DNA from 4 places in the Klebsiella sp. F11 genome. Region 2 is predicted to be linked to each of the others. Evidence: predicted binding sites of a transcription regulator. Region 2 holds the regulator's gene; each other region holds the start of a gene.
The links. Region 2 encodes LexA, which represses DNA repair genes until DNA is damaged. Its sites were predicted from a motif close to TNCTGTATGTACATACAGNA; they were not measured.

Region 1: a site for LexA is predicted at 2,958-2,977, ahead of recA (recombinase RecA). Genes of this name have one in related genera too.
Region 3: a site for LexA is predicted at 2,709-2,728, ahead of AC1M2H_RS27295 (DinI-like family protein). Genes of this name have one in related genera too.
Region 4: a site for LexA is predicted at 4,670-4,689, ahead of metR (HTH-type transcriptional regulator MetR). Genes of this name have one in related genera too.

Annotation. Positions count from the first base shown of each region.
Region 1 is NZ_CM160060.1:3,686,251-3,692,979, forward strand. It holds gene AC1M2H_RS18290 (recombination protein NinG) at 1-322, opposite strand, end outside; gene AC1M2H_RS18295 (hypothetical protein) at 325-531, opposite strand; gene AC1M2H_RS18300 (DUF1367 family protein) at 531-1,127, opposite strand; gene AC1M2H_RS18305 (hypothetical protein) at 1,163-1,411, opposite strand; gene AC1M2H_RS18310 (DinI-like family protein) at 1,520-1,753, opposite strand; gene recA (recombinase RecA) at 1,801-2,913, opposite strand; gene AC1M2H_RS18320 (hypothetical protein) at 3,124-3,543, opposite strand; partial or broken gene AC1M2H_RS18325 (ParB/RepB/Spo0J family partition protein) at 3,540-4,324, opposite strand; gene AC1M2H_RS18330 (DUF977 family protein) at 4,317-4,652, opposite strand; gene AC1M2H_RS18335 (ATP-binding protein) at 4,660-5,409, opposite strand; gene AC1M2H_RS18340 (DNA-binding protein) at 5,412-6,320, opposite strand; gene AC1M2H_RS18345 (ClpX C4-type zinc finger protein) at 6,335-6,523, opposite strand; gene AC1M2H_RS18350 (hypothetical protein) at 6,599-6,729, opposite strand, start outside.
Region 2 is NZ_CM160060.1:5,267,034-5,275,121, forward strand. It holds gene dusA (tRNA dihydrouridine(20/20a) synthase DusA) at 10-1,008, opposite strand; gene AC1M2H_RS25880 (cupin domain-containing protein) at 1,111-1,599, opposite strand; gene zur (zinc uptake transcriptional repressor Zur) at 1,714-2,229, shown strand; gene AC1M2H_RS25890 (CsbD family protein) at 2,322-2,531, opposite strand; gene dinF (MATE family efflux transporter DinF) at 2,658-3,974, opposite strand; gene lexA (transcriptional repressor LexA) at 4,045-4,653, opposite strand; gene AC1M2H_RS25905 (diacylglycerol kinase) at 4,868-5,236, opposite strand; gene plsB (glycerol-3-phosphate 1-O-acyltransferase PlsB) at 5,366-7,789, shown strand; gene ubiA (4-hydroxybenzoate octaprenyltransferase) at 7,853-8,088, opposite strand, start outside.
Region 3 is NZ_CM160060.1:5,555,887-5,563,974, reverse strand. It holds gene AC1M2H_RS27320 (DNA methyltransferase) at 1-195, opposite strand, end outside; gene AC1M2H_RS27315 (IS256 family transposase) at 280-1,485, opposite strand; partial or broken gene AC1M2H_RS27310 (hypothetical protein) at 1,683-1,944, opposite strand; partial or broken gene AC1M2H_RS27305 (hypothetical protein) at 1,993-2,178, opposite strand; gene AC1M2H_RS27300 (hypothetical protein) at 2,305-2,535, opposite strand; gene AC1M2H_RS27295 (DinI-like family protein) at 2,741-2,986, shown strand; gene umuD (translesion error-prone DNA polymerase V autoproteolytic subunit) at 3,055-3,432, shown strand; partial or broken gene umuC (translesion error-prone DNA polymerase V subunit UmuC) at 3,444-4,205, shown strand; gene istB (IS21-like element helper ATPase IstB) at 4,359-5,114, opposite strand; gene istA (IS21 family transposase) at 5,139-6,674, opposite strand; gene tnpA (IS66-like element accessory protein TnpA) at 6,946-7,359, shown strand; gene tnpB (IS66 family insertion sequence element accessory protein TnpB) at 7,356-7,706, shown strand; partial or broken gene tnpC (IS66 family transposase) at 7,737-8,088, shown strand, end outside.
Region 4 is NZ_CM160060.1:5,383,401-5,391,488, reverse strand. It holds gene rhtC (threonine export protein RhtC) at 1-198, shown strand, start outside; gene rhtB (homoserine/homoserine lactone efflux protein) at 219-839, opposite strand; gene pldB (lysophospholipase L2) at 949-1,941, shown strand; gene yigL (sugar/pyridoxal phosphate phosphatase YigL) at 2,009-2,809, shown strand; gene AC1M2H_RS26430 (carboxylate/amino acid/amine transporter) at 2,898-3,797, shown strand; gene metR (HTH-type transcriptional regulator MetR) at 3,685-4,638, opposite strand; gene metE (5-methyltetrahydropteroyltriglutamate--homocysteine S-methyltransferase) at 4,871-7,135, shown strand; gene AC1M2H_RS26415 (dienelactone hydrolase family protein) at 7,210-8,025, opposite strand.

The DNA of each region.
Region 1 (6,729 bases), 1.6 Mb from region 2:
GTTCTGGCAGTCGCCCACAGCTGATGCAGGGCTTACCGGCGTCGCGCAGGCGTACGTATTTGTTAAACGCTGTCTGTGCTTCGCCGCGCCATTGAGATTTTGTTTTCAGCTCAATACGCTTAGCCCGGCGGCGTTGACGGCCCTCTTTCTCCGATTCGCGCTGACGCTGTAGCGCCTTTTTCTTTGCGGTTTCTCGGGCTTTTGCCGCCTGTTTTTTGCCGATCGCGCTGGCGCATTCGAAGCAGCAAACGGTCTGCCCTTCCCGGGCCGGATAGAACCACTCGCGACAGTGGGCACATTTACGGCGAGATCTCTTAGCCATGCTCACCCCCACATCCGGTTACGCCAGCGGGAATCCGGGCGGGGTGGATTCTCGTCCTCCACCAGTTGCGCGCTGACGGTCCAGGTAAGGAAGTCAGGGTTTAAGCTGCGTTCAACTTTGATCCCCCGCTGCCGGTATTTAGCCACCAGCTCGTCTGCCTGGGCTGTTGTGCATTCGGTGTGGGCGAACCATGATTTTTTCATAGTCATCACCCCGCGAAGCTCAGCAACTGGCTGGCAGCATTCTCTGCCTCAGCCGGAGAATGAAATTTGCGACGCAGAATGTAGTTCCACAGCACGTTCAGCACCGATTTGTAGACGCCGTTAAACTGGCTGTCGTCCATGCTGGCGAAGGAGATGGATTTGGCTATTCGGCGACGGCTGCCATCAGGCATCTGGTATTCGTCGTAGAAACCGGCCTGAATGGTTGCCCACTCGCGAAAGGATTCGAAATTCTTCAGCAGCGCCATATCACGGGAACGAGAAAGCCCCACCGAAGAGAGGTACATCTCTGCGGCGTTATGGAGCGCAGCGCGCTGCTCCATGTCAGATGAAAGGAAATCGGCATACCCGGAGATAAGAGCGCGCTCGGCTGGCTCAATGAGTCCGCCAGTCGGCGTCCAGTAGTGATATCCAAGCGTAAGAAGCTTGAAAAACTTTTTGTGGAAGGCGTAGTTGCGGGGCTTGCGGAACTCACCGCAGAGCAATTGCCCGACGGGAATCAGTTGCAGGTATTCGCTGGTTCCCGGCTCAGCAGAAATCAGGACGTTTTGAAAGCTTTTCTCGAATTGCAGTGTTTGCGCCATGGTATATCTCCGTGGCGCAGTAGGTTAACGGTTGTTCAGGCCGTTGATTTCATATTATCAGAAGGTGGAATGAGGCGGTAGCCCAGTCTTTCAGCAAACCTCATGAACCCATTAAGCGTAAAAATTTCTTCATCAGACAATAATGGTCGCATCGAAACAATACCATTAGACCTGTATATCAAATGTCTTCCAGAGGAAGGGAAACTACAGATGATTGCTCCATCAGATCTCCTTACGACATCATACCACGCGTGACCATCGGGAACTTCAACACTATCACTCACACGATCCCCCAGAGCGACATTCCGACGCAAAAATAAAATCCGGTAGCAGCATCAAAGGGAAACGCTTGTTGCGATACTTTAAAAATGCCCGCCACCTTTAAAGGTGAATTAATAAAACCAGTCGTCAGCGCTTTTCCACGTTTCCTGGAGAATATCCTGTATACGTTGCTTGTCTCCGTCTGCACCACCGATTACGCTAAGGCCGTCTGAGCCTGCTACCCGGATCCGTAATAAGCAGTCTGCATAATCTTTGCTGATGCGACGCAGGAGTTCTTCTTCAAGAGCTGGCACAGCACCGTCTGGTAAAGATTTACTCTTATCAATCGTCAGTTCAATTTTCATTATCTCTTACCACGTCAGGCGACAATGACAAATCATGTTCGCGACAATTATTCTTCGGATTCCGTGTATGCCTCAGTTTCATCATCGTCGGATACGGTTTTTTTGCGGGAGGATGCTGGCAGTTCAGCGTCCGGACGCAGATACCATTCGCGAACCTGCAACTCTACGTCGGCAAACACCTCTGAATTCTGCTTTAACCACTCCATAGCGTTTGCCTTACCCTGCCCGATGCGTTCAGTGCCCAGGCTATACCATGCTCCCACCTTAGTGATGATTTTGGCATTTTCGGCCAAGGTAAGAACCTCGCTTGCGCGGGAGATACCTTCACCATAAAGAATATTGAACTCAGCCTGACGGAATGGTGGCGCCACTTTATTTTTTACAACTTTAACGCGGGTTTCATTACCTACCGGATTATTGTCCTTATCTTTCACAGAGCCGATCCGGCGCACATCCATACGCACCGATGCGTAGAATTTGAGGGCATTGCCGCCGGTTGTCGTTTCGGGATTTCCAAACATTACGCCAATTTTCATTCGGATCTGGTTAATGAAAATAACAATTGATTTAGAGGTATTGATGTTTCCCTTCAGCTTGCGCATCGCCTGACTCATCATGCGCGCATGCAACCCCATATGAGAGTCACCTATTTCACCTTCGATTTCTGCCTTTGGCGTGAGTGCGGCTACAGAGTCAACTACCACCACGCTAACCGCGCCAGAACGGACCAGGGCATCAGTGATTTCGAGAGCCTGTTCTCCCGTGTCAGGTTGTGCCACCAGCAGATTATCAATGTTAACGCCCAGCTTTGCCGCATAAGACGGATCAAGCGCATGCTCTGCGTCGATGAAAGCACACTGAAGCCCCAGCCGTTGCGCGATGGCTATTGCAGATAGCGCCACCGTGGTTTTGCCAGATGATTCCGGGCCGTATATCTCAACAATTCTGCCTACCGGGAGACCGCCGCCCAGCGCAATATCGAGAGACAACGAACCGCTGGAAATGGTTTCAACAGCCATGCAAGAACCTTCACCCAGCCGCATAATTGAGCCTTTACCAAACTGCTTTTCAATTTGCCCCATGGCGGACTGTAGCGCTTTTGATTTTTCTTCCTGAGTAACAGGTTTCTCATTCAAAACTTTCTTCTTGTCGTTCGCCATGGTGGATTCTCCTGACAGGTATTGATATATGTATTTATACACAGTACTGTTTGAATATACAGTACACCTGTAACTAGGAATGATCAATATCTTAAGAGCGCGAATTGTTAACTATGCAGTGGTGGCCGCAAAAGAAAACCCGCCGTAGCGGGTTGAATTGATGCGTTTTTTTAAGCTGCGATATCTTTTGACTGGCATAGCTCCGGCAAATTAGCCCTCACCAGTGCCTCGGCGAACGGTGGCGGGGGTTTCTGGCAGCAATCTGTAGTCGCAGGAGCCCTGCCACCCGTTTTCAGCTGACGGCTTTTCGTAATCACACTCAGTGGCCTGTTGGATAATCACGCCCCAGCGGGTTGTGCCTGCTTCCTCCGGCCATCCATCGCCAGCATCCCCGCGATAATCATCGATCATCTCTTCAGCCGCTTTGATTGCCTCTTCGCGAGTCGGGTACGTCTCAAACCCTGCATCATCGCTGTACATGAAAAAATTGCGCCCAGCCTTCAGCCCTACGTTCTCCGCAGCCAGCTGCTGATAAGACCTCGCCAGCTTCAGAAACTTTTCCTCTCTGATCGACAGCTCGCCTGCGCTCTCCAGCGACTGAATCAGCTCGTTTACCGTTTCGATGTTCATACAGCCTCCCCGAGCACCCAGCGCAGAGCCGCGGCATACTCACCACTGACACCGTCGAGGGCTTTGGTTATTTCTTTGCGAGATTTGACCCGCGGCTTTGCATCGCCGAGAAACTGCCACTGCCGGCGGGCTTTCTCGTGCCCCCTAGTGCCGGCGGTCGCCGTTTCGAGTTGCTTAACTTTTTCCCGCTGTTCTTCAGGCGGAAGCGTGCCGAGCTGGCGAGCCTGGGTAAATGTGACGGTCCCGGCTTCCACGGCGTCTTTAACTGCCTGAGTGGCATCCAGCAGCGCAAGCGTTGTGCGAACGGTTGGAATACTGACGCCGAACATCAGGGCGAGGTCCTGTTCGTCATGCCCACGCTCCAGCGCGTCGGCCATTTTTTTCGCCCGGCCTAATGGAGTGTCCGCCTGGCGGATTTCGTTTGCGCTGACCATCGCCTGCGCCATACGAACGGCAGAGCCACGTTTAGTTACTGCTGGAACCAGCAGCGGGGATTCACCCGATTTTACCAGGCGCTTATTGGCTTCCAGGGTGTGGCGACACGCTGACGTCCATCAACCACACAGGCCAGCCCGCTTTCGGGGTCCTTCCAGACAATAATCGGCTCAAGCACACCCTGATCCATGATGTTCAACACCATCGCCTCGTTGATGGGCAGGTGAATACGCTCGTCGTAAAGTGGATGCGCTTTGTCAGTTACCAGATGCAGATTTTCCGGCTCGAACATCAAAACGTTCGTCTTGCCGCTGGCGCCGTAAGCGTCGATTGAATTTTTAGCCATGCATAGCCTCCTGAATATCTAAAACGCGTTGAAATACTGGACTACCGAGCAGGCTGTAATTCAGTCCGGTTGCTGCTTTTGGCGCCAGCCCATATCGCTTCATGTCAAAGTCGATGACGGCTCGCTGGTCGCGAAATAAACCTAATCGGCCGTGACGAACAACCTCACCGGTAGCCTCTGCATCGCGGAAATATTTCTGGACGGTGTCACGGCACAGACCCAGTTTTTTAATTGCGTCTGCGGTCGTCAGGCGGCCATGCTGTCGGGTAATGCGGATAATCGCGCGGATGTATTCCCGGCGCTCTGTAGCTGATAGTGCCTTAGCCATACATTCCTCACTTAACGACGCGCAGGTGGCGTACGTTTTTGCGGTAACTATCCCAGTCAAAATTCACCCACATGCCGCCGTCCATCTGGAGCCTGTCAAGAATCCTTGCCCCGAGGGTTTCCTTCAGCGATTCATAGTTCAGGTTGGTCAGGATGCCGACAGGACGCATGGATGACAGGCGGCGATCGATAACCTGATTCAGAATGACCTTTTCGCCGCTGCTGCCGCGCTGAATGCCTACTTCGTCGAGGATAAGCAAATCTACCCGGCAAAGGTCGTCCAGAAGCGAAGCCTCCGACTGCCCGCCGTCGTAACATTCCCGAACGCGTAACATCAGATCCGGGATGGTCACCACCAGCACAGAGTGTCCACCAGCTAACAGGTGATTACCGATTGCCGCGGCAAGATGATTTTTCCCGGTTCCCGGCGCGCCGCTGAATACGAAGCTGGCAAATCCGGAACCGAAGTTCTGCGCATAGCTTTTTGCCATTGTGAGCGCCCGGCGCTGGCCATCGCCTGCCACCTGGTAATTTGCGAACGTGCAGCTCCGATGCAGATCCTGAATGCCTGCGCGTCCAAAGATTTTCTCAGAGCGTGCGCGTTGATTCTGCTTGTCCAGTTCCTCACAGCGCTTGCGCCCTTCCTCGGCTTGCCAGGCACGCCACTCATCGACGCTGCCGAACTTCGGCTCTACACCCGGTGGGATGAGTTTTTTCAGCCGTTCCAACGCACTACCAGTACCAATCATGTTTTTCATCGTTACCCCCTGAACCCACTAGGAATTGATTTGCCGGGTTGGGACACCGTGTTTGGGTCCCGTTTTCCAGCAGGCGCTACGAACGTCCACAGCTCCTCGTAGTGCTTTGAGGGTCCAAAGAACGTAGATGCCTGTTTCACGAACTCGGTATGTAGCTTTCCGGCAGCTGTTACGTAATCCGCGTACCTACGAACGCCATCGGTTAGCTCCTGGACTGTTGCGCCTGATTTAATTCGGGCAGTCCAGGCTTTGAACGCATCGGCCTTGCTGTTGCCACCGGCACGTTTTGGGTATTCCCGCCATGCCTGTTCGAACTCTTCCGGGTATTTGCTTTTTGGCTTTTCAGATGGAGCATCATCGGAAGCCCCACCTTCTGGGGGCGTGGCGTCGCCATGCCCCAAAAGATCTTTATCTTGTTCTTGTTCCTGATCCTGTTCCTGATCTTGGCTTAGTAGCCCCTTCGTGGCCCCTTCCAAAATTCGGCATGTTTCACGTTTAACATCCAGATGAAAATCATTTTTGTAACGCTCGTAAAACGATGAAAGAAATGAATTTTCAGTAAGTGACGCATACTCGTTCCTGACCCCTGCGCAGCGGTTATCACCCGCCTTTAATGCTTTGCCTACCTGATAGGCGGCCATTTCATGCACCCAGACCATCTCAGTGTCCTCGTCATAGCTACAAAACCCCGCTTCGATGGCACTTTTAAGCCCCTTCGAAGCCCCTTCCAAACCCAAGCCCGTTTCATGGGCGATGTAGAGAATTGGCAGGTAATACAATCCGAGCATGTTTGCGTGTGGCGAGGTCATCAGATAGAACGAGACCACCTGCGCTTCAGCGCCTTTTTTCCGCAGTTCACGGCCTGTTTTTCCAAGCCAGAATTGCGGTGCGACTGTTGCATAGTCACGCATAGATACTCCTGAACTTATGACGTTGGCTTATCGGTCTTTTCGGCGTACTGAAAAACCATTTCGACGCACAGAAAGACGCATTTTTGGCAGATAGAGACTCCGGGCCCGGCAATGAGAACGCCTGCAACCTCAACATTGCTCGCGCCGCAAAAAGAACACTTGTGAGTTGGCTGGATGTTTACCTCAACACGGGTTACTGACATACTTACCTCGCAATTACCTCTTCGTTTTTGCACCTGAAAGTCGGTACTGTTCGAGCAGTCCGGCTTTCGCCTTTTTCAGAACAACCCAGCCTGCTTACTACCCTTTCGTACCGCTCGCTTAGCTTCACGGCGCTCCGTTGTGCTGGTTTGTTTCTCTGCCCACAAGCGGCCATGTCTGAGCGCGTCATCAAAAATCGCGCCTTTCC
Region 2 (8,088 bases):
AGCGAAACGTTAACGCTTATCGGCAACCAGCTTCAGCGCGTGTTCCAGAACGTTAATATCGGCCCCGGCCTTGTGCGCGTTCTCACTCAGATAGCGACGCCACTGGCGAGCGCCGGGGATCCCCTGGAACAGGCCCAGCATATGGCGGGTCACGTGGCCAAGATAGGTCCCGTTGCTCAGCTCACGCTCAATATACGGATACATGGCGCGCACTACGGCAACCGGGTCAGTATCCGCGCCATTGGCAGCAAAAATCTCCCGATCAACGGAGGTCAGCATGCCTGGATTCTGGTACGCCTCGCGGCCAACCATCACGCCGTCCATATGCTCAAGGTGCAGCTTCGCCTCTTCCAGCGAGCGGATGCCGCCGTTGATCGCCATCGTCAGATGCGGAAAATCACGCTTTAGCTGATAGACGCGCGGGTAGTCCAGAGGCGGGATTTCGCGGTTCTCTTTTGGGCTCAGGCCGGAGAGCCAGGCTTTACGGGCGTGAATGATAAACATGTCGCATTCGCCCTTCCCGGAGACGGTCTCGATGAAATCGCACAGGAACGCATAGCTATCCTGGTCATCAATGCCGATGCGGGTTTTTACCGTCACCGGAATCGACACCACGTCGCGCATCGCTTTAATGCAGTCGGCAACCAGCTGCGCATTGCCCATCAGGCAGGCGCCAAACATCCCGTTCTGCACGCGATCAGACGGACAGCCGACGTTGAGGTTGATCTCATCGTAACCGCGCGCTTCCGCCAGCTTCGCACACTGCGCCAGCGCCGCCGGATCGCTACCGCCCAGCTGTAGCGCAACCGGATGCTCCTCTTCGCTATAGGCCAGGTAGTCGCCTTTACCGTGAATAATCGCCCCGGTGGTCACCATTTCGGTGTACAGCAGCGTATGGCGCGTCAGCTGGCGCAGGAAATAGCGGCAGTGCCTGTCGGTCCAGTCGAGCATCGGGGCGATGGAAAAACGGTGGGCAGCAAAAGCGGTTGACGTTGATTCTGGCATCATGGCGAATAAATAGGCATCCGGGTAAAAAGGGGCGCTACTATAGCACAAAGATAAACCACAGGCGCATAGCGCCAATGGCCGTATCCTGCGCTGGAAAAAACGCTATTTCCTGCGCGGCTTACCGTCGTGAGGGCCGAAGAACTGCGGCGGATGGTCGACCCAGCGATCCTGACGCGTCGCGGCATAGCCGGGGTTTAGCGGATAGTAGATCCGGTTAAATTTTTTGTTCGCTTCGCCCACCACCAGCAGGCACGCCTCCTCCTCGGTGTTATTCAGAAAGGTATGGCATACCCCGGTGCCGGCGGGAAAACCGACGCAATCCCCCGGCTCCAGCTTCCACAGATAGCCGTTTATCCACACCTCCGGATACCCCTCCAGCACGTAGATAAACTCTTCTTCATCGCTTTCCGCATGCGGATAAGAGGTGCGCCGTCCCGGCGGCAGGCGCTCATGATGGATCCCCAGCCGGTTTAGCCTTAGACCGCGGGCCAGCGGAGCGCCGATGGAAAAGAGCTCGCCGCTGTCGGGGTAGGTGGCGTCATCCGGCCCTTCCAGCTCGCGCCAATGTCGAATGCAATCAGGTCGTTTCATCGTTTTCTCCCGAAAATGAGATGCATCAGGTATAGCACAAACCGTGGGTTCTCGGCGTTTTGCCAGGATCGTGATAAAGTAACAACTTCATCGTTACGCAACCAGAGGATGCTCATGGATAAGTCCACTTCGCAAGACATGTTAGCGCATGCTGAAAAGCTCTGCGCGCAGCGGGGCGTGCGCCTGACTCCGCAGCGCCTGGAAGTGTTGCGCCTGATGAGCCTGCAGCAGGGAGCGATCAGCGCTTACGATTTGCTCGATCTCCTGCGCGGTAAAGAGCCGCAGGCCAAGCCGCCAACGGTCTATCGGGCGCTGGAGTTTCTGCTGGAGCAGGGTTTCGTGCACAAGGTGGAATCAACCAACAGCTACGTGCTGTGCCATCTGTTCGATCAGCCAACCCATAGCTCAGCGATGTTTATCTGCGATCGCTGCGGGGTGGTGACAGAAGAGTGCGCGGAAGGCGTAGAGGACATCATGCATACGCTGGCGGCAAGAATGGGCTTCGCCCTGCGCCATAACGTGATTGAAGCGCACGGCCTGTGCGCGGGCTGCGTCGAGGTAGAGGCCTGTAACGCGCCGGATCGCTGCCATCATGACCACACGATCCAGATTAAAAAGAAAGCCCGCTGAGGCGTTAGCCACAGCGGGAATCAGGGGATTTCGCACATCCTTGTCGCGTTCGGGCAGGCAATAACAAAGGGTTAGCGCTCTAAATTTGCTCGCTACCAGCGATAGTCATTTTTGCTTTCCCAGTCGGACACCTCTTTCTCCGCCCGATCTTTAGCGTAACCGTAACGCTCCTGGATTCGACCGACCAGCTGATCGCGCTTGCCCTCGATGACGGTCATATCATCGTCGGTAAGCTTGCCCCACTGCTCTTTTGCTTTACCTTTTAACTGTTTCCAGTTACCGCCGATTTCGTCTTTATTCATGATTCAGTCCTCATCGTTCGGTGAGTTAACAGCCCGCTGTGTGCCGGACATAGAGTTAACTATAGATGAGAATGCTGGGTTGATTTTATTATTCGGAATCTTTAACCATATTAAAGACAGAATGCGTTATGAAAACCAGGTTCCGCGCCGCCAGTGCCGTCGCCAGATCAGCGCCAGCGACAGGCCCCGCAGCGCCAGGAACACCGTCAGCGCCAGCCACAGGCCGTGGTTACCGAGCACCGGCAGAGTCAGCAGGGTTAAGGCAAAGCCCGCAGCGGCCACCGCCATGCTGTTACGCATTTCGCTGCCGCGCGTCGCGCCGATAAACATCCCGTCCAGCAGATAGCACCAGACGCCAATCACCGGCAGAATCATCTGCCAGAACAGATAGCGGTCGGCGAGCTGCTGGAGCGAGGGTATCGAGGTCAGCAGGGCGATAATCTGCTCTCCCGCCACGCTGTAGATCAGCGCAAAAGCCAGCGCGACCATGCCAGATTGTCGGCAGGCGGCACGCCACACCTCCAGCAGCCTGCTGCCATCGCGCGCGCCGTAGGCCTGCCCGGAGTGGGCCTCCACGGCGTAGGCAAAGCCATCTAACGCATAGGCGGTGAAGGTGAGCATAGTCATCAGAATAGCGTTCACCGCCACGATATCGCCCCCCAGACGCGCGCCAAACACGGTCACCGCGCCAAAGCAGAACTGCAGCAGCAGGGAGCGCAGCATAATGTCGCGATTCAGGGCCAGCAGCCGCCGGATATCGCCGCGCCAGGCGCCCTTGAGCATAGCGAACGACACGCCGCGCAGCGTCAGTACGCGTTTCGCCATCAGCAGGCCAATGATAAAGGTGGCGTATTCGGCGCTCACCGTCGCCAGCGCCGCGCCCTGCACGTTCATGTGCAGGCCCATCACCAGCCACAGGTCGAGGACGATATTCAGCAGGTTGCCGACAATCAGCAGGATCACCGGCGCGCGGGCATACTGGACGCCCAGCAGCCAGCCCAGCAGCACCAGGTTCGCGAGCGAGGCCGGGGCGCTCAGCCAGCGGATTTCGAGGAAACGCCGGGCCTGCTCCAGCACCGCTTCGCTACCGCCGACGATATGCAGCGCCAGGTTAATGAGCGGCATACGAAACAGAACGATCAGCAGACCGGCGGCCAGCGCCAGTCCAAGCGGCTGCACCAGCGCGCGCGCCAGGCGAACGGGATCCTTTGCGCCGAACGCCTGCGACGTCAGGCCGGTGGTGCTCATGCGCAGAAAGAGCAGCAGCATGAACAGAAAGCTGGTTGCCGTAGCCCCGACCGCCACGCCGCCCAGGTAAACCGGGCTATCAAGATGGCCGATAACCGCCGTATCCACCAGCCCCAGCAGCGGGACGGTGATATTGGAGAAAATCATCGGTAGCGCCAGGCGCCACAGGGCCTTATCAGCAGCGTTAAAAAACATGGAGAAGAGCCTGAGCGAGGAGAGACAGCGCAGCATCACGCATCGGACGATGCTGCGTCAGAACAGAGGGTTACAGCCACTCGCCGTTGCGGATGACGCCGACGGCCAGTCCTTCAATAGTGAAGTTTTGCTCGCGCAGGTTCACCACGATCGGTGAAAACTCGCTGTTTTCCGGCAGCAGTTCGACGACGTTACCCTGCTTTTTCAGGCGTTTAACCGTCACTTCTTCGTCGATACGCGCAACCACCACCTGTCCGTTACGCACGTCCTGCGTTTTGTGTACCGCCAGCAGATCGCCGTCCAGAATACCAATGTCTTTCATCGACATACCGCTGACGCGCAGCAGAAAGTCGGCGCTCGGCTTGAACATGGCCGGATCGACCTGGAAGTGGCCTTCGATGTGCTGCTGCGCCAGCAGCGGCTCGCCGGCGGCGACGCGGCCAATCAGCGGCAGGCCGGGCTCTTCTTCAGTCAGCAGGCGGATGCCGCGGGAAGCGCCGGAAACGATCTCGATAGCGCCTTTACGCGCCAGCGCTTTCAGGTGCTCTTCCGCCGCGTTTGGAGAACGGAACCCCAAGCGCTGAGCAATTTCCGCACGCGTCGGCGGCATGCCCGTCTGGCTGATGTGATCCCTGATGAGATCAAACACCTCTTGCTGCCTGGTCGTTAACGCTTTCATCCCGCCCCCTGGGTGTATATACAGTTATGCTGTGAGTATATACAGCTAACGGTGATTTTGGAATCAAATTTCACACAAAAATCAGGAGATTCTTTTCTTTTGCCGCCCGCTACGGCCGGTTAGCACGGAGGAAGTTGCGGCGAAGCGCTGCTGCTCCACGCGGCGCAAAAAAAGCCGCGCGGAGGGCGACCGGGCGGCCTGATGCTGCGGAGGCTTAGCGATAGTGCGCCCACAGCAGCGTCACCCAGACGATCAGCGCGATGGCGATCGCCAGAAATACCGCCGCAGAGCCCATATCCTTCGCCCGTCCGGAAAGCTCATGGTGCTCAGGGCCGATCCGGTCCACCACCGCCTCAATCGCGCTATTAAGAATTTCGACTATCATCACTAACAGGACCGAGCCTATCAAAAGCACGCGCGTAACGGCGTCAACATCCAACCAGCAGGCGATCGCAATGGCAATAACGGTGGCGATACCTTCCTGACGAAAGGCGGCCTCATTTATCCATGCCGCACGAAAACCTTTCCAGGAATACCCAGCCGCTTTAATGATTCGGGTTAACCCGGTGGTATTATTGGCCATCAAAAGAACCTTTTTATGTAAATGACGTCAATGAGTGTACGCGTTTGCCGCGTGGCAACGGAAATTTTGCGCACTTTCTGTTATTCTTGCCGCGCATTTGCATGATTAACCAGAGGCTTCACATCGTTTATGTCCGGCTGGCAACGAATTTACTATAAATTACTGAATTTACCATTACGGCTGCTGGTAAAAAGCAAGTCTATTCCCGCAGAACCTGCTCAGGAACTGGGACTGGATACCTCGCGTCCGATTATGTACGTTCTGCCCTATAACTCGAAGGCAGACCTGCTGACGCTGCGCGCGCAGTGCCTGGAGCACGATTTAGCCGATCCGCTCGAACCGCTGGAAATCGACGGCACCCAGCTGCCGCGCTACGTCTTTATCCACGGCGGCCCGCGCGTCTTTACCTACTACACGCCGAAAGAAGAGTCCATCAAGCTGTTCCACGACTACCTCGATCTGCACCGCAACCACCCTGACCTCGACGTGCAAATGGTGCCGGTTTCAGTGATGTTTGGTCGTGCGCCCGGACGCGAAAAGGGCGAGGTCAATCCGCCGCTGCGCATGCTTAACGGCATTCAGAAATTCTTCGCCGTGCTGTGGCTCGGCCGCGACAGCTTCGTGCGCTTCTCGCCGCCGGTGTCGCTACGCCGAATGGCGTCCGAACACGGCACCGATAAGACCATTGCCCAGAAGCTGGCCCGCGTGGCGCGTATGCACTTCGCCCGCCAGCGCCTGGCCGCCGTCGGCCCGCGCCTGCCGGCGCGTCAGGATCTGTTCAACAAGCTGCTGGCGTCAAAAGCCATCGCCCGCGCGGTGGAAGACGAAGCCCGCAGCAAGAAAATCTCCCATGAGAAGGCGCAGCAAAACGCCATCGCGCTGATGGAGGAGATCGCCGCCAACTTCTCCTACGAGATGATTCGCCTGACCGACCGCGTGCTGGGTTTTACCTGGAACCGCCTGTATCAGGGGATTAACGTTCATAACGCCGAGCGCGTGCGCCAGCTGGCGCATGAAGGACACGAGATCGTCTACGTTCCGTGCCACCGCAGCCATATGGACTACCTGCTGCTCTCTTACGTGCTCTACCATCAGGGGCTGGTGCCGCCGCATATCGCCGCCGGCATCAACCTCAACTTCTGGCCGGCTGGGCCGATTTTCCGCCGCGGCGGCGCGTTCTTTATTCGCCGCACGTTTAAGGGCAATAAGCTCTACTCAACGGTATTCCGCGAATATCTTGGCGAACTGTTCAGCCGCGGCTATTCGGTGGAGTACTTCGTCGAGGGCGGACGCTCCCGTACCGGACGCCTGCTGGACCCGAAAACCGGCACCCTGTCGATGACTATCCAGGCGATGCTGCGCGGCGGCACCCGCCCGATCACCCTGGTGCCTATCTACATCGGCTACGAGCACGTGATGGAAGTCGGCACCTATGCCAAAGAGCTGCGCGGCGCGACCAAAGAGAAAGAGAGCCTGCCGCAGATGCTGCGCGGCCTGAGCAAGCTGCGTAACCTCGGCCAGGGATACGTTAACTTCGGCGAGCCGCTGCCGCTGATGACCTGGCTCAACCAGCACGTGCCGGAGTGGCGCGAGTCCATCGATCCTATCGAAGCCATTCGCCCGTCCTGGCTGACGCCGGCGGTAAACAGCATCGCCGCCGATCTGATGGTGCGCATCAACAACGCCGGCGCGGCGAACGCCATGAACCTGTGCTGTACCGCTCTGCTGGCGTCGCGCCAGCGTTCGCTGACCCGCGAGCAGCTGACCCAGCAGCTGGAGTGCTATCTCGATCTGCTGCGTAACGTGCCTTACTCCCCGGATGCGACCACGCCGCCGGCTTCCGCTAGCGAGCTTATCGACCACGCGCTGAAGATGAATAAGTTCGAGGTCGAGAAAGACACCATCGGCGACATCATCATTCTGCCGCGCGAGCAGGCGGTGCTGATGACCTACTATCGCAACAACATCGCCCATATGCTGATGATGCCTTCGCTGCTGGCGGCTATCGTCACCCAGCATCGGCGGATCGCCCGCGCGGAAGCGCTGCGTCACGTCAAGATGTTCTATCCGCTGCTGAAGGCCGAGCTGTTCCTGCGCTGGGAAAAAGAGGAGCTGGCGAGCGTTATCGATGCGCTGCTGGTCGAAATGCAGCGCCAGGGGCTGATTGTTCTGAGCGATGATGAAATAAGCATCAATCCGTCCCACTCCCGCTCCCTGCAGCTGCTGGCCGCCGGCGCGCGCGAAACGCTCCAGCGCTATGCCATCACCTTCTGGCTGCTGAGCGCAAATCCGGCGATTAACCGCAGTTCGCTGGAGAAAGAGAGCCGTACGATGGCTCAGCGCCTGTCGGTTCTGCACGGCATCAACGCGCCGGAGTTCTTCGATAAGGCGGTGTTCAGTACGCTGGTGCTGACGCTGCGTGATGAAGGCTATATTAGCGATACCGGCGACGCCGAGCCGGAAGAGACGCTGAAGGTTTACCAGATGCTGGCGAACCTGATTACATCGGACGTGCGTCTGACGATTGAAAGCGCCGCGCAGGATGGAGCGTAGCGCCTGAGACTTGCCCCGGCTTGCGCGACGTAAGCCGGGGAGTCAGGACCCTGCCAGAGAAAACTACGCCATATAGCCCATCGCCAGGCCGAGGAACAGCACCAGCCCGACGTAGTTATTGTTTAAAAACGCTTTAAAGCAGTCGTCGCGTTCACGGCGGAAAATCAGCTTCTGCTGCCAGAAAAACAGCCCCGCGGCGATAAACAGCGACCAGTAATATTCCCAGCTCAGACCGTTCAGCCACCCTACCGCCGCCATCAGGACCAGCACCGCGATCTGCAGCATGCCGATAATCAGGC
Region 3 (8,088 bases), 290 kb from region 2:
AACGCGGTTCCAGCCGTAGAAGCTGACCATCAGCGCGTCTTTTTTCAGCACGCGGTACATCTCAAGGGTGGCAGGCTCCAGCCATTCATCGGTGACGTCGCCGGCAATCTGGCGGCCTGAACGATCCTTAAAGCCGACGAGGTAAGGCGGATCGGTCACAATAAGGTCAACGGCACGGTCGGGAAATCCGCGCATCACGTCAGTACAGTCCCCGAGAAGGTCAAGTCCGTCAAGGTGGTGTAAATTCGGTTCCAGCTCTCCGGTCCGGTAATGGGCCTGTTATGCGCTGACCGGCAGCGCTTCGATTACGTCCTCTTCAGCGGTCTGGTCTATCTCCGCCATGCTGTGTTGTGGCAGGTAGCGGTTCTGTAGCAGCCATTCCTCGTTCTGCTCCGTCAGCACCGCACCCAGCAGCCGCATGATGCTCTCTTCGTTGGGGAAGATGCCCACTACATCAGCACGCCGTTTCACCTCTTTGTTCAGACGCTCCAGCGTGTTCGTGGAGTGGATTTTCACCCGGTGCGCTTTCGGGAAGGCGAAGTACGCCAGCACGTCTGCTTCCGCCTCGTCCATCATCTCCGTGACTGTCGGCGCGCTTTTTTCCAGCTGGCCGGCGACCTCACGCCAGGTCGCATGGGCACTTTTCTCATCGGTCTGCACGAACACCTGTTGCAGCGCCGCGCGCACCACTGACTGGTTCGCCCTGCTGACGCGGCCCAGAACGTTACGCATGAAGTGGACCCGGCAGCGCTGCCAGCTGGCACAGAACACCTGCTGTATTGCCGCTTTCAGCCCGCTGTGCGCGTCGGAGATAACCAGCTTTACGCCCTCAAGGCCGCGCTCTTTCAGACCCAACAGGAAGGCCAGCCAGAACGCTTTCGCTTCTGACTCACCGATGCCCATCCCGATAATCTCCCGGCGACCGTCCGAGCTGACCGCGCAGGCGATTATCACCGCCACGCTGACCACCCGGCCGTTCTTGCGCACCTTCACGTAAGTCGCATCCAGCCACAGGTAAGGCCATTCGCCTTCCAGCGGTCGCTGCAGGAACGCCTGCACACGCTCATCGATGCCGCGACAGATGGACGACACCTGGCTGCGGGAGATGCCGGTCATCCCCATCGACTGCACCAGGGCGTCCACCTTGCGGGTGGAGACGCCATTTATCCACGCCTCCTGGATAACCGCGTTGAGCGCCTTCTCCGACAGCCTGCGGGCCTCGAGGAAGGACGGGAAGTACGAGCCTTCCCGGAGCTTCGGGATACGCAGGTCCAGCGTGCCGACGCGGGTGTTGTACTGACGGTCGCGGTAGCCGTTACGGTAAGTCTCACGCTCATCCGTTCGCTCATGAGGTTCCGCGTTGATGCGCTGGGTGACATCGGCTTCCATGATGCGGTTGAGCATAAATTCGGTGAGTTCACGCAGGAAGTCCTCACCGCCAAGTTGCATCAGGGTATTGCTGAATGTCATGCTGTTGTCAGCCATCGGTTTGTTCCTTTTAAGATAATGTCTTCGTAACCATTACCTTACCGGATAAGCCGATGGCGCTCACCATCCTGCTGAATTTACACCACGTCCTAAGACTCTACCCCCGAGAATGAATCTGGACATGGCAGCACTCCTGTAGTCAGAGGGGGCAGGAGGCATCACCGCGATACCGTTCCCTGCCGCACGCTGCCTGTTCATCGCGTCCGGTCACGGGTCAGGCCGACTGTGGAATACCGCAGCCGTCAGTCTTTTCGACGGCGAGGATATGCCGCAAAAGCGGCTTGAAGGGCGTTCCTTAAAGGGCGAGGGACTGGCGTAAACTGTCAACGACGCCGGGCCGGAGCGGAAAAGCCGCCCGCCCCGTACCAGACCGGACGCGAGACACTGGCAGCGTGCGGCAGTCTCATTCCCCGCGACGCCGTCGCGGATAAAAGCGGAGCCGGGATGAGGCGACAACCTTTGCCGGGGTAAAAAAACCGGGCAGAACGCCCGGTCAGGAAAAGGTCAGCGGGTGATATCCCGCCAGTCATCGCCCCACTCGTCGCAGACGACTGGCGCCTCCGGCTTACCGAAGACACGCCAGGTGTCGAGGAATTTCAGACCGTGCAGGATACGGGTCTCCAGGTCATCGAGCAGAATGATGCTGTTAAACCAGACGTCGCCGTCCGGATACAACCACCTGTGCCCGTCACCGGCACATCTGTCCACAATGCATCTGTTTAACCCTGTGGATAACCTGAAGGCAGGCAGCGGAGAGCCACGGGAAGACAGGCGTCACAACGACTGTTCCTTTTTTGAACAGCCGGAAGGGAATAATCAGCGGTACCGGGATGTATCCCCGGCCACAGACAGGCCGATATACACGCCTGCGCCCCAGATAACCTGCGACAGAACAAAAACCCACTGCGGTACGTCGAACACCAGAAGCGGGAGCAGGCAGAGGGTCACGGTCAGTATCAGCCGGCTGCCGAATTTTCTGCGTACCGGTTCACGGCTGTCGACGGGAACGCCGGCAAACCGGAGAACATTTCTGAAGCCGGGTGACATAAAGCGCTCCTCGGGGAAAAAAACACATCGGATATCTGTATATGACAGGATACCTGCGCCTGTGCAGTCCTGCCCCCCGTTTTTCCGCCACTCGCTCTTTTCGCCATGACAGCAGGGAATCAGCACAGACCTGTATAAAGAGGCTTGCAAATTCTGCCGAACGGAAAAATAATAGCTGTACATCCATACAGTAATGAGGTGCATCATGTTACAGATTTCCGTTCGTTTTTCTCCGGAGCAGGTGAAAGCCATGCGCAGCGGTACCTTTGCCGCACTGCAGCAGGAAATTGAGCGCCGCCTGACACCACGCTACCCTCAACTCTGGCTGAATATCGGGAAAAGCTCGCAGACTGCGCTGGATGTCAGCGGCGCGCGCAGCGACCAGGAAAAGTCGGACATCATGAACATGCTCGAAGCCATCTGGCAGGATGACGCATGGCTGCCGGAATGAGTCGCAGGGAGCCCCTGTTTGACCCGGAGGCGGTGCTCACGCTTCCGGCCGCGCCCTCTTCCCTGCAGATGCCCCTGTTTGCGGATGCCTGTGCGGCGGGTTTCCCGAGCCCTGCCGGGGATTATATTGAGCAGGAGCTCGATTTAAACAGCCTGTGCATACGTCACCCTGCCGCGACGTACTTTTTACGCGCCAGCGGGGAAAGCATGAAAGACCTCTGTCTGTATGACGGCGACATTCTGGTGGTGGACCGGGCGGAAACCGCCGTGGACGGCGACGTGGTGATTGCGGAGGTGGACGGCGGGTTTACCGTGAAGCGGCTGCGCCTGCACCCCCGCCCTGCCCTGGAGCCGATGAATCCCGCTTATCCGACGCTCTGGCCGGAAGAACTCACCCTGTTCGGGGTGGTGATGCACTTCATTCACCGTACCCGGGCCCGCCTGTAAGGAGTGCCGGTATGTTTGCCCTGGCTGACGTGAACAGCTTCTATGCGAGCTGCGAGAAAGTGTTTCGCCCGGACCTGCGCGACAGGCCGGTGATAGTGCTCAGCAACAATGACGGCTGCGTCATCGCACGCAGCAGGGAGTCAAAATTGCTGAATATCCCGATGGGCGCCCCCTGGTTTAAGGTGAAGGCGCTGGCGGAAAAGCACAACGTGGCGGTGTTTTCCAGCAATTATTCGCTTTATCACAGTATGTCAGAACGCGTGATGCGCTGTCTTGAGGACCTGTCACCGCGCGTGGAGCAGTACAGTATTGATGAGATGTTCCTCGACATCGCCGGCATCGACAACTGCATCGCCTTTGAGGATTTCGGTCGTCAGCTGCGTGAGCATGTTCTCCGCCATACCGCACTGACCATCGGCGTCGGGATGGGCCCCACGAAAACACTGGCAAAATCCGCCCAGTGGGCGTCAAAAGAATGGCCGCAATTTGGCGGCATACTGGCATTAACGGCAGGAAATCGCCGCAGGACGGAGAAACTGCTCTCGCTGCAGCCGGTGGAGGAAATCTGGGGCGTCGGACGCCGCATCGGGAAGAAACTGAACACGATGGGCATCACCACAGCGCTGCAGCTGGCGCGCGCGGATCCGGCCTTCATCAGAAAAAACTTTAACGTGGTGCAGGAGAGAACGGTCCGGGAGCTGAACGGAGAGGCCTGTATTTCGCTGGAAGAAGCCCCTCCCCCGAAACAGCAGATTGTCTGCAGCCGGAGTTTTGTAAGCGTAAACCCAGTGCCGTATGTAGCCATTAAACCAGTACTGGTAACTTAGTGCGTATTCCGCTCTATTCGATCACGGATTGGCATCGAAGTTCGATCAGCGATTCGCATCTATTCGATCAACCGGGAACTTAACTTTTCCTGCTGCTTTTTAACCTGTTTTTTCGTCGCTTTCCACTGCCGGTTTATTTTTCCTCATTGACTCACCCTGGAGTATCAGCCTGTGCGCGTTATGCACCAGCCTGTCCAGGATCGCATCGGCCGTTGTCGGGTTCTCCATCAGACCGTGCCACTTGTCTACCGGGAACTGGCTTACCACGATGGTGCTGCTTTGTCCGTAGCGGTCTTCGATTATCTCCAGCAGGTCGTTACATTGCGCGTTGGTCAGCGGCTCCAGACCCAGATCGTCCAGTATCAGCACCTGCGTTTTCTGCAACTGTTTAAGATGCTTCAGCCAGCTGCCGTCAACACGACCCTGCGCCAGCATCTCCAGCAGCCGCCCCGTACGCCAGTACTGCACGCTGTGTTTCTGTCGGCATGCCTGCTCACCCAGCGCATTGGCTATCCAGCTTTTTCCGCACCCCGTCGGACCGGTGATCAACAGGCTTTTCTTGTGGGTGATGTAGTGGCCGTTCAGCAGCTCCCGCATCTGTTCGGCCCGCAACCCCCGTGAGACCGGGTAATGCAGCCCCTCCGGGGCTGCCTGGTACTTCAGGTTGGCGCTTTTTCTCAGCCGCGCAACACGACCGTTTTCTCTGTTCAGCAACTCATCATCGGCCAGCAGGGTCAGCCGTTCCTCGAACGACAGCTCGTCGTAGGTCTGGGGCGTTTCTCGCTGGCGTATCAGACTACCGGCCATCGCCGGAAGCTTCAGTTGGGTCAGTTTATTCAACAGGTTATCGCTCATACAACAGGTTCCTTTGGTTGGCAGTTAATGGTAGTAGCCCGGGCCGCGCAGGTTTTCATGCTCAGGTGACGTTGCTGAGTGTTGCTCGCTATGACGGGATAACGGCAGCTCCTGGTTCTCCCGGTGGTGACGCAGCAGGTTGTCGATGAACCGTCTGTCCGGCGCGTTATAGTGCCAGGCGACGCAACTGGCTTTTTCCAGCCGCTCTTTGCCATATTTTTTCTGCAGCGCAGTCAGGCCAAGGACTGCGCGGTAGGCCTGCTCCGGATGGGCCTTTGCTTTCAGCATGGCGTCAACCACTCTGCCGGTGAACGGGCCGATGCTGCACCCCATCTCGAGCAGACGTTCCGGTGTCCAGGTACCGTGCCCCCGGTGCTGAGCCGGCATGTGAAGCGGATTGGTGGAGTGCTTATACTCATGCGAGCTGCGCGGATGCTGCGCCACGCACTGCCCCTTGTGCCAGACCTGAACCACCGACTGACCCGCCTTCAGCGACAGACGCTGACCAACCAGTTCGTGCGGGACCGAGTACCAGTGGCGGGCATATTCAACGTGGTAGTCAGGACCGACCTTCACCGCCTTGTATTCTCTGTATTCATACGTCACCAGAGGCAGCGGTGAGAGTGCCGGTGCATCCAGCATGCGGAAGCGCTCTGCACGGGTCTGGTTGCCGTACCCTTTCATTGGCCGGTTATTCATATCCGTCAGCAGCTCCCGCAGGCGGGTATTCAGCGCCCTGAGCGTATAGAAGGTTTCATTGCGGATGCGGGCAAGCAGCCATCTTTCGACAATGAGGACGCCGTTTTCTGCTTTCGGTTTGTCTTTCGGCTTATAGGGGCGGGTCGGGATAATAACGGTGCCGTAGTGCTCCGCCAGCGCCTGATAGCTGTCGTTGATGACAGGCTCATAGCGATCGGCCTTTTTCACCGCGCTTTTGAGGTTATCGGGGATAAGCAGCTTCGGCACGCCGCCCAGGAAGGTCAGGCAGCGGCTGTTGGCGTTCAGCCAGGACATCATGTCCTGACCTTCACACGCCTCGACATAGGTGTAGCTGGATGCCCCCATCACGGCCACGAAGATGGCCACCCGGCGTATTTCTCCGGTATCCGGATTGATAACGGGGACCGTCGGACCACAGAAGTCGATAAAGAGCTTTTCCCCGGCCCGGTGCTCCTGGCGCATGGAGAGACGGCGTGTTTTTTTCCACTCCCGGTAGCAGCGGCAGAAGTGGGAGTACCCCATCGCCAGTTCCCCCGCCTGAGCCTTGTATTCCATCCACAGCAGTTGCCGTGTCACGCCAGGCTTTCTCATCTCGGTATCGAAGTGAAGCAGGTCAGGCATCACCAGTTCTGATGCGGATGTGCCTTTAGCCGGGAAGATGAGTTTTTCAAGGGCGTCGTGGGACATCCCTGCGGGGAGGGGCCATGACAGAGAGGTGGCTTTAAAGCGGGCGAGGACTTCAAAAACCGTCGAGGAGCTGATTTTCATTGTCAGCCCGATACAGCGGTTGGTCAGCTTCTGGTCGAACTTGAGCTGAAGGATCTTAAAACAGGTTTCCATGGAACTCCTGGCTTTTCTCTTTTTGGACATCGATGTCTCCATTGGATTAAAAAACAGCAATGAAGACTGTAATGGAAAGAGTTAATTCCCGGAGTGCTCGACAGGATGCCAATCAGTGATCGGATGCGTGCCAAATCGTGATCGATTGTGATGCCAAACCACGATCGGAGATGCATGCCAAATCATGATCGATTCGAATGCCAAACATTGATCGATTCAGATGCCATTTTGCAAACTTAGACGCCCACTTGTTACAGACGGACATCTAAGTATGGAATCCCAATACTGGCGAAAAGAACCCCGCAAGAATTATTCGAATGACTTCAAGCTCCGTATGGTTGAACTGGCTTCCCGTCCCGGCGCCTGCGTTGCTCAGATTGCCCGTGAAAACGGCGTTAATGATAACGTCATCTTCAAATGGCTGCGGCTCTGGCAGAATGAAGGCCGCATATCGCGCCGCCTTCCGGCTACCGTAGTGACTTCATCACTACCAACGATACTACCTGTTGAGGTTGTACCTGATCCGACTCCATCTGGCAGGATGAACACTGAGCCAGCTCAGTTCTCAGCGCTGAACGCCTCCTCCTGTTGCGTCGAGTTCCGCCACGGCAAAATGACGCTTGAGAACCCGTCACCGGAGTTGCTGGCCGTGCTGCTCCGCGAGCTGACCGGGAGAAGCCAATGATATCCCTCCCGTCAGGCACCCGTATCTGGCTGGTTGCTGGCGTCACGGATATGCGTAAATCGTTCAATGGACTGGGCGAGCTGGTACAGCATGCACTTGATGAAAATCCGTTCTCCGGGCACCTGTTTATCTTCCGTGGCCGCAAAGGTGACACCGTGAAGATCCTCTGGGCTGATGCTGACGGTCTGTGCCTGTTTACCAAACGGCTGGAGGAAGGCCAGTTCATCTGGCCTGCTGTACGCGAGGGTAAAATCGCCATCACCCGCTCACAACTCGCCATGCTCCTCGATAAGCTGGACTGGCGTCAGCCAAAAACAGCCCGACTTAACTCACTGACAATGTTGTAAAAAGAGCATGACCGCATTATAAATGAGGTCATGAGTCAGGACTATATCGCCCGTATCGCCGCGCTGGAAGACGCGCTTCGCCAGAAAGACAGTCGGCTCAGCCTCGTTGCAGAGACTGAGTCGTTCCTGCGTTCTGCGCTGGCCCGCGCAGAAGAGAAAATAGAGAACGAAGAGCGCGAAATAGAGCATCTGCGGGCACAGATAGAAAAACTACGGCGGATGCTGTTCGGTACCCGCTCCGAAAAACTTCGCCGACAGGTTGAAGACGCCGAAGCCCTGCTGAAACAGCAGGAGCAGCAAAGCGATCGTTACAACGGCCGGGATAACGATCAGCAGGTTCCGCGTCAGCTTCGACAGTCGCGCCATCGCCGTCCTCTGCCTG
Region 4 (8,088 bases), 120 kb from region 2:
GATAACGTCGGCGCAGGCGAGCGCTGGGGTATTTTCCTGCTGATCGTCCTCGAAACGCTGGCGTGGTTTGCGGTGGTGGCCAGCCTGTTTGCCCTGCCGGCCATGCGCCGCGGCTACCAGCGGATGGCGAAGTGGATTGACGGCGTCGCCGGCGCGCTGTTCACCGGATTCGGCATTCATCTGATTATTTCACGTTAAGCCCGGTCAGGCTGTTCGCCTCAGGCGTGGCGCGCTGAAGCCAGCAGCGCGCCAACCAGCATAAACAGCGATCCAAAGACCTTGTTCAGCGCCGTCATCTGCTTCGGCCCCTTAATCCATACCGCAATGCGCTGCGCCAGCGTGGCGTAGCCAATCATCACGATGATATCGACCACGATGGTGGTGACGCCCAGAACCAGATACTGCATCACCTGGGGCTGATGCGGCACGATAAACTGCGGGAACAGGGCGGCCAGAAACACGATGCTCTTCGGGTTGGTTAAATTAACGAAAACCGCCCGCTGGTATAATTTCCCCTGGGTCTGCACCCTGGCCAGAGTCGTCAGGTTGATAGCTCCCGCTGCCCGCCACTGCTGAATGCCCAGCCAGATAAGATAGGCCGCGCCCGCCCATTTCAGCACTTCAAAGGCCAGTACCGAACGCGAAAACAGCGTTCCCAGACCAATACCTACCAGCACGATGTGAATCGCCAGGCCGGTCTGCAGGCCGGCAATCGAGGCCGTCGCCCCGCGGTAGCCGTGGTTGATTGAGGTGGTCATGGTATTAATCGCCCCTGAGCCCGGAGACAGGCTGAGAATAATCGATGTCAGCAGATAGGCGAACCACCACTCGAACGTCATGAGAAACTCCCTGATTGTCTGTTTTTATGCCACAATACGCTATTGTGTAAGCCTTGTGTGATACACGATAAAAAAACGATTTCTGGCGGTTAACAGGGGTGTAAACCCGATGTTTGGGCAGCAAAAGGACTGGGACACACGAGAAAACGAGTTTGCGGCTTTTACTATGGGGCCGCTGACCGATTTCTGGCAACAGCGGGAAGAAGCGGAATTTACGGGCGTGGACAGCATCCCGGTCCGCTTCGTGCGCTTCTGCGCTAAAAAACACGACCGGGTGGTGGTCATCTGCCCGGGGCGTATCGAAAGCTACGTGAAGTACGCCGAGCTGGCCTACGATCTGTTCCACAGCGGCTTTGACGTGATGATTATCGATCATCGCGGACAGGGGCGATCGGGGCGCTTATTAACCGACAGCCACCGCGGCCACGTCGTCAACTTCAGCGATTATGTTGACGATCTCGCCGCGCTTTGGCAGCAGGAAGTGGCGCCCGGCCACTGGCGAAAACGCTTTATACTGGCCCACTCAATGGGCGGGGCCATCGCGACGCTATTTTTGCAACGCCACCAGCAGCACTGTGACGCCATCGCGCTATGCGCGCCGATGTTCGGGATCGTTATGCGCCTCCCGGACTGGATGGTGCGCCATATTCTCGACTGGGCTGAGGGCTATCAGCGCATTCGTGAAGAGTACGCCATCGGCACCGGCCGCTGGCGGGCGCTGCCCTTCTCGGTTAACGTCCTGACGCATAGCCGCCAGCGCTACCGGCGTAACCTGCGTTTTTATGCGGACGAACCCCAGCTGAGGGTCGGCGGGCCGACGTACCACTGGGTGCGCGAGGGGATCCTCGCGGGCGAAGAGGCGCTGGCTGGCGTAGAAAAAGATATTACCCCCACGCTGCTGCTGCAGGCTGAAGAAGAACGCGTGGTCGACAACCGCATGCACGAACGCTACTGCGAGCTTCGCGCTGCGGCGGGCCACCCCTGCGAAGGTAATAAGCCGCTTGTCATAGAAGGGGCATACCATGAGATCCTTTTTGAAAAGGACGCCATGCGCTCAGTCGCGCTCAATGCCATTGTCGATTTTTTCACTCGACACAATTAGAGCCTGATGGGATAGGCTCTTAAACCGACGAAAACGCTCGTCGCCCTGCTTAGAGGTTAACATTTTTATGTACCAGGTTGTTGCGTCTGACTTAGATGGCACGCTGCTTTCCCCCGATCACTACTTAACCCCCTACGCGAAAGAGACGCTGCAGCTGCTGACCGCTCGCGGCATCAATTTTGTGTTTGCTACCGGCCGTCATTACATCGATGTCGGGCAGATTCGCGATAATCTCGGCATTAAGTCCTACATGATCACCTCTAACGGCGCGCGCGTGCACGATAGCGAGGGGAATCAGATATTTGCCCATAACCTCGATCGCGATATTGCCGTCGATCTGTTTGAGATGATGCGCAGCGATCCGCGGGTCGTTACCAACGTCTATCGCGACGACGAATGGTACATGAACCGCCACCGCCCGGAAGAGATGCGTTTCTTCAAAGAGGCGGTGTTTAACTACAAGCTGTACGAAGCCGGCGAGCTTGATCCTCAGGGGATCAGCAAGGTGTTTTTCACCTGCGAGGATCATCAGCATCTGCTGCCGCTGGAGCAGGCGATCAACGCCCGCTGGGGCGATCGCGTAAACGTCAGCTTTTCAACCCTGACCTGTCTGGAAGTGATGGCGGGCGGCGTATCGAAAGGTCATGCCCTCGAAGCGGTGGCCAAAATGCTGGGCTACGGCCTGAAGGACTGTATCGCCTTTGGCGACGGCATGAATGATGCGGAGATGCTGTCGATGGCGGGCAAAGGCTGCATTATGCTGAACGCGCACCAGCGCCTGAAAGATCTTCACCCCGAGCTGGAGGTGATTGGTAGCAACGCTGACGACGCAGTGCCGCACTATCTACGCAGGCTCTATCTCTCCTGATAAAGATTGACGACTGGCGATTTATTGTCCAGTTGTCAACCTGACTCTTCGCTACAATGAGTGCACTTCCTCCTGAGAGACATTCATTGTGGCGCTACTGATTATTACCACCATCCTGTGGGCCTTCTCCTTTAGCCTGATCGGCGAATACCTGGCGGGCAGCGTTGACAGCTACTTTTCGGCGCTGATGCGCGTTGGGCTGGCGGCGCTGGTGTTCCTGCCGTTTTTGCGCACCCGCGGGCAGTCGCCGCGGACTATCGTGCTGTATATGCTGGTAGGGGCCATGCAGCTTGGCATTATGTATCTGCTATCGTTCCGCGCCTACCTCTACCTGACGGTCTCTGAATTTCTGCTGTTCACGGTATTTACGCCGCTCTATATCACCCTGATTTATGACCTGATCAGCGGGCGTAAGCTGCGCTGGGGCTATCTGCTTAGCGCCGGGCTGGCGGTGCTGGGAGCGGCCATTATCCGCTACGATAAGGTGAGCGATCATTTCTGGACCGGGCTGCTGCTGGTGCAGCTGGCGAATATCTGTTTTGCCATCGGCATGGTAGGCTACAAACGCCTAATGGAGCTGCGGCCGATGCCCCAGCACAACGCTTTTGCGTGGTTCTATATGGGGGCGCTGCTGGTGGCGGCTGCGGCCTGGCTGATGCTGGGCAACCCGCAGCGGCTGCCGACGACCACCCTCCAGTGGGGTATTCTGGTATGGCTCGGCGTGGCGGCGTCAGGCCTGGGCTACTTTATGTGGAACTACGGGGCGACGCAGGTGGATGCCGGAACGCTGGGCATCATGAACAACGTCCATGTTCCAGCCGGGCTGCTGGTTAATCTTGCCATCTGGCAGGAGCAGCCCCACTGGCCGAGCTTTATTATCGGGGCTCTGGTGATCCTGGCCTCGCTGTGGGTCCATCGCCGCTGGGTCGCTCCGCACTCCGGACGAACGGCAGATGATCGCAGGCGTGGTTCCGCGCTGAGCGAATAAACGCTTCGGTAACCGGCTGGCGCTGCTCGCCGTCGCGCACCGCGGCGTACAGCCGGCTCCACAGGCCCTCGCCCAGGGTTTTGGTCACCACCAGACCCTGGCGTTCAAAATTCTCCACTACCCAGTGCGGCAGCGCCGCGATGCCCATGCGCGCGGCAACCATCTGAATTAGCAGCAGCGTGTTATCGACGCTCTTCAGCTGAGGGCTGATGCCCGCCGGCTGCAGGAAGTGGCGCCAGATATCCAGGCGGCTGCGTTGCACCGGGTAAATCAACAGCAGCTCCGCGGCCAGGTCCTCCGGCGCAATCCGCGTTTTCACAGCCAGCGGATGATCCGGCGCCAGCACCAGACGCACTTCAAAATCAAACATCGGCGAATAGTGCAGCCCGCTGCGCGGCAGAATATCGGACGTCATCACCAGATCCAGCTCGCCCTGCTGGAGAGCGGGCTGCGGGTCAAAGGTGACCCCGGACTGGAAATCAACCTCAACGTGCGGCCAGCTGGCGCGGAAGCTCTCCAGCGCCGGCGTCAGCCACTGGATGCAGCTGTGGCACTCAATGGCGATACGCAGCCGGGTTTGCTGCGGCTCGTTACAGTCCTGCAGGGCGCGGGTGATTTGCGGCAGCACCTGGTTTGCTAACTGCAGCAAAATCTCCCCCTGGGCGGTGAAGCGCAAGGGCTGACTTTTACGCACAAACAGGCGGAAGCCAAGGCGCTGTTCCAGATCGCTGAACTGGTGGGACAGGGCGGATTGGGTCTGGTGCAGGGCCGCCGCAGCGCCCGCCAGTGAACCGCTATTCCGCAACGCCTGCAGCGTTTTCAGGTGTTTAATTTCGATCATGAAAGTCCTTCACTTCGGCATGAATAATTTGCGCTTGAGGAATATACAGTAACCGCCAATTATGGATGTGTAAACATCTGGACGTCTAAATCCTGTATCTTTCGAATTTATGGTGCGTTGGCCGCACTTCCTCACCTGGTCACTTACTTCAGTAAGCTCCCGGGGATGAGCAAGTTTGCCGCCTTCTCTGAATTTAAAATCCTTAGGATTTGCAAATCATGAGGCTCAAAAAATGACAATTATTAATCACACCCTCGGTTTCCCCCGCGTTGGCCTACGCCGCGAGCTGAAAAAAGCGCAAGAGAGCTATTGGGCGGGTAATACGACCCGTGAAGAGCTGCTGGCGGTGGGGCGCGAACTGCGTGCCCGCCATTGGGAGCAGCAAAAGCAGGCGGGTATCGATCTGCTGCCGGTGGGCGATTTTGCCTGGTACGACCATGTTCTGACCACCAGCCTGCTTCTGGGCAACGTGCCGGCTCGTCATCAGAACAAAGACGGCTCCGTCGATATCGATACGCTGTTCCGCATTGGCCGCGGCCGCGCGCCGACCGGAGAGCCAGCGGCAGCGGCGGAAATGACCAAATGGTTTAACACCAACTATCACTACATGGTGCCGGAGTTTGTCAAAGGTCAGACGTTCAAGCTGACCTGGACCCAGCTGCTGGACGAAGTGGACGAAGCTCTGGCGCTGGGCCATAAGGTGAAGCCCGTGCTGCTGGGCCCGGTCACTTATCTGTGGTTGGGTAAAGTGAAGGGCGAGCAGTTCGATCGCCTGGAGCTGCTGAACGACATTCTACCGGTCTATCGGCAGGTGCTGGCGGAGCTGGCAAAACGCGGCGTTGAGTGGGTGCAAATTGATGAACCGGCGCTGGTGCTGGAGCTGCCGCAGGCGTGGCTGGACGCCTTCAGGCCGGCATACGACGCGCTCCAGGGCGAGGTTAAGCTGTTGCTGACCACCTATTTCGAAGGGGTCAGCGCTAACCTCAATACCATCACCGCGCTGCCGGTGCAGGGTCTGCACGTTGACCTGGTTCACGGTAAAGATGATGTTGCCGAGCTCAACAAGCGCCTGCCGTCAGGCTGGCTGCTCTCCGCCGGCCTGGTCAACGGGCGTAACGTCTGGCGCGCCGATCTCACGGAGAAATATAGCCAAATTAAAGCGATCGTCGGCAAACGTCCGCTGTGGGTGGCCTCCTCCTGCTCCCTGCTGCACAGCCCGATCGATCTGAGCGTGGAAACCCGCCTGGATGCGGAAGTGAAAAGCTGGTTTGCCTTCGCCCTGCAAAAATGCGCCGAGCTGGCGCTGCTGCGCGATGCGCTGAACAGCGGCGATACCGCCGCGCTTGCGGAGTGGAGCGCGCCGATTCAGGCCCGTCGCCACTCGACCCGCGTACACAACGCCGCGGTGGAAAAACGTCTGGCGGCCATTACCGCCCGGGACAGCCAGCGCCACAGCCCGTACGCAGAGCGTGCCCGGGCGCAGCGCGCCCGCTTTAACCTGCCGGCGTGGCCGACCACGACCATCGGCTCTTTCCCGCAGACCACCGAGATTCGCGGCCTGCGCCTGGACTTCAAGAAGGGCAATCTCGACGCCAGCAGCTACCGTACCGGCATTGCGGAACATATTAAGCAGGCGATCGTTGAGCAGGAGCGTTTAGGCCTCGACGTGCTGGTCCACGGTGAAGCCGAGCGTAACGACATGGTGGAGTATTTCGGCGAGCATCTCGACGGCTTTATCTTTACGCAAAACGGCTGGGTGCAGAGCTACGGTTCGCGCTGCGTGAAGCCGCCGGTGGTTATCGGCGACGTCAGCCGCCCGGAGGCCATCACCGTTGAGTGGGCGAAATATGCGCAGTCTCTCACCGACAAACCGGTGAAAGGCATGCTGACCGGCCCGGTGACGATTCTGTGCTGGTCCTTCCCGCGGGAAGACGTCAGCCGCGAAACCATCGCTAAGCAGATTGCGCTGGCGCTGCGTGACGAAGTGGCGGATCTGGAAGCGGCCGGTATCGGTATTATCCAGATTGATGAACCGGCGCTGCGCGAAGGTCTGCCCCTCAAGCGTAGCGACTGGGATGCATACCTGCGGTGGGGCGTGGAAGCCTTCCGCATCAACGCCGCCGTGGCGCAGGATGACACCCAGATCCACACCCATATGTGCTACTGCGAGTTCAACGACATCATGGATTCTATCGCGGCGCTGGACGCGGACGTGATTACCATTGAGACCTCGCGTTCCGACATGGAGCTGCTGGAGTCGTTTGAGGAGTTCGAATACCCGAACGAAATCGGCCCGGGCGTATATGATATCCACTCGCCTAACGTCCCGAGCGTGGAGTGGATTGAAGCCCTGCTGGAGAAAGCCGCCCAGCGCATCCCGGCGGAGCGGTTGTGGGTGAACCCGGACTGCGGCCTGAAGACTCGCGGCTGGCCGGAAACCCGCGCCGCGCTGGCTAACATGGTGAAAGCCGCGCAGAACCTGCGCGAATCCGCCTGAAGCGCCGCTGCGCTAATAAGGCAATAAAAGAGGAGGCTAAGGCCTCCTCTTTTTTATGCACCGAAAGCGTAAGCTTAAGCCTTCTTGCTGCCGCCGTACTGGGCAAACCACGCCAGCATGCGCTGCCAGCCGTCCTGCGCCGACTCCTCATGGTAGCTGGCGCGATAGTCGGCATTAAACGCGTGGCCGGCCTGTGGATAGACCACGATCTCCGCCGTCGCGTTGGCGGCGCGCAGCGCCTGGCGCATGGTCTCTACCGTATCCTGCGGGATGCTGTCATCTTTCGCGCCATAGAGTCCCAGCACCGGCGCGTTAAGATCGACGGCAACATCCACCGGATGCTTCGCGGAGTTCAGCGTTTTCTGCCCGACCAGCTTGCCGTACCAGGCGACGGCGGCCTTCAGCTGCGGATTATGCGCGGCGTAGAGCCAGGTAATACGCCCGCCCCAGCAGAAGCCGGTGATCAGCAGACGATGGGCATCGCCCCCATGACGCGCCGCCCAGCTGGCGACGTGGTCAAGGTCTGCCAGCACCTGCGAGTCCGGGACTTTGCTGACCAGCTCCTGGAACAGCGTTGGGATATCGGTGTACTCGTTCGGATCGCCCTGGCGGAAGTACAGCTCTGGGGCGATCGCCAGATAGCCTTCCAGCGCCAGGCGGCGGCAAACGTCGCGGATATGCTCATGGACGCCGAAAATTTCCTGTACCACGATAACCACCGGCAGCGGTCCATCGCTATTTTTCGGCCGGGCATGGTACGCCGGCATATTCTCTCCCTGGGAAGGGATCGAGGTTTCTCCGGCGGTAATGCTCTCTTCCGGCGTATGAACGGCGGTAGATGCATGCGGGATGGCTGCAGGTGCAAAGCCGGGTTGCTTGGTTGTGGTCATGGTATTCTCCGTACCCTTAATTTATTAGCGCATCGATAACTATAGACTCTTAAGACCAGTCGT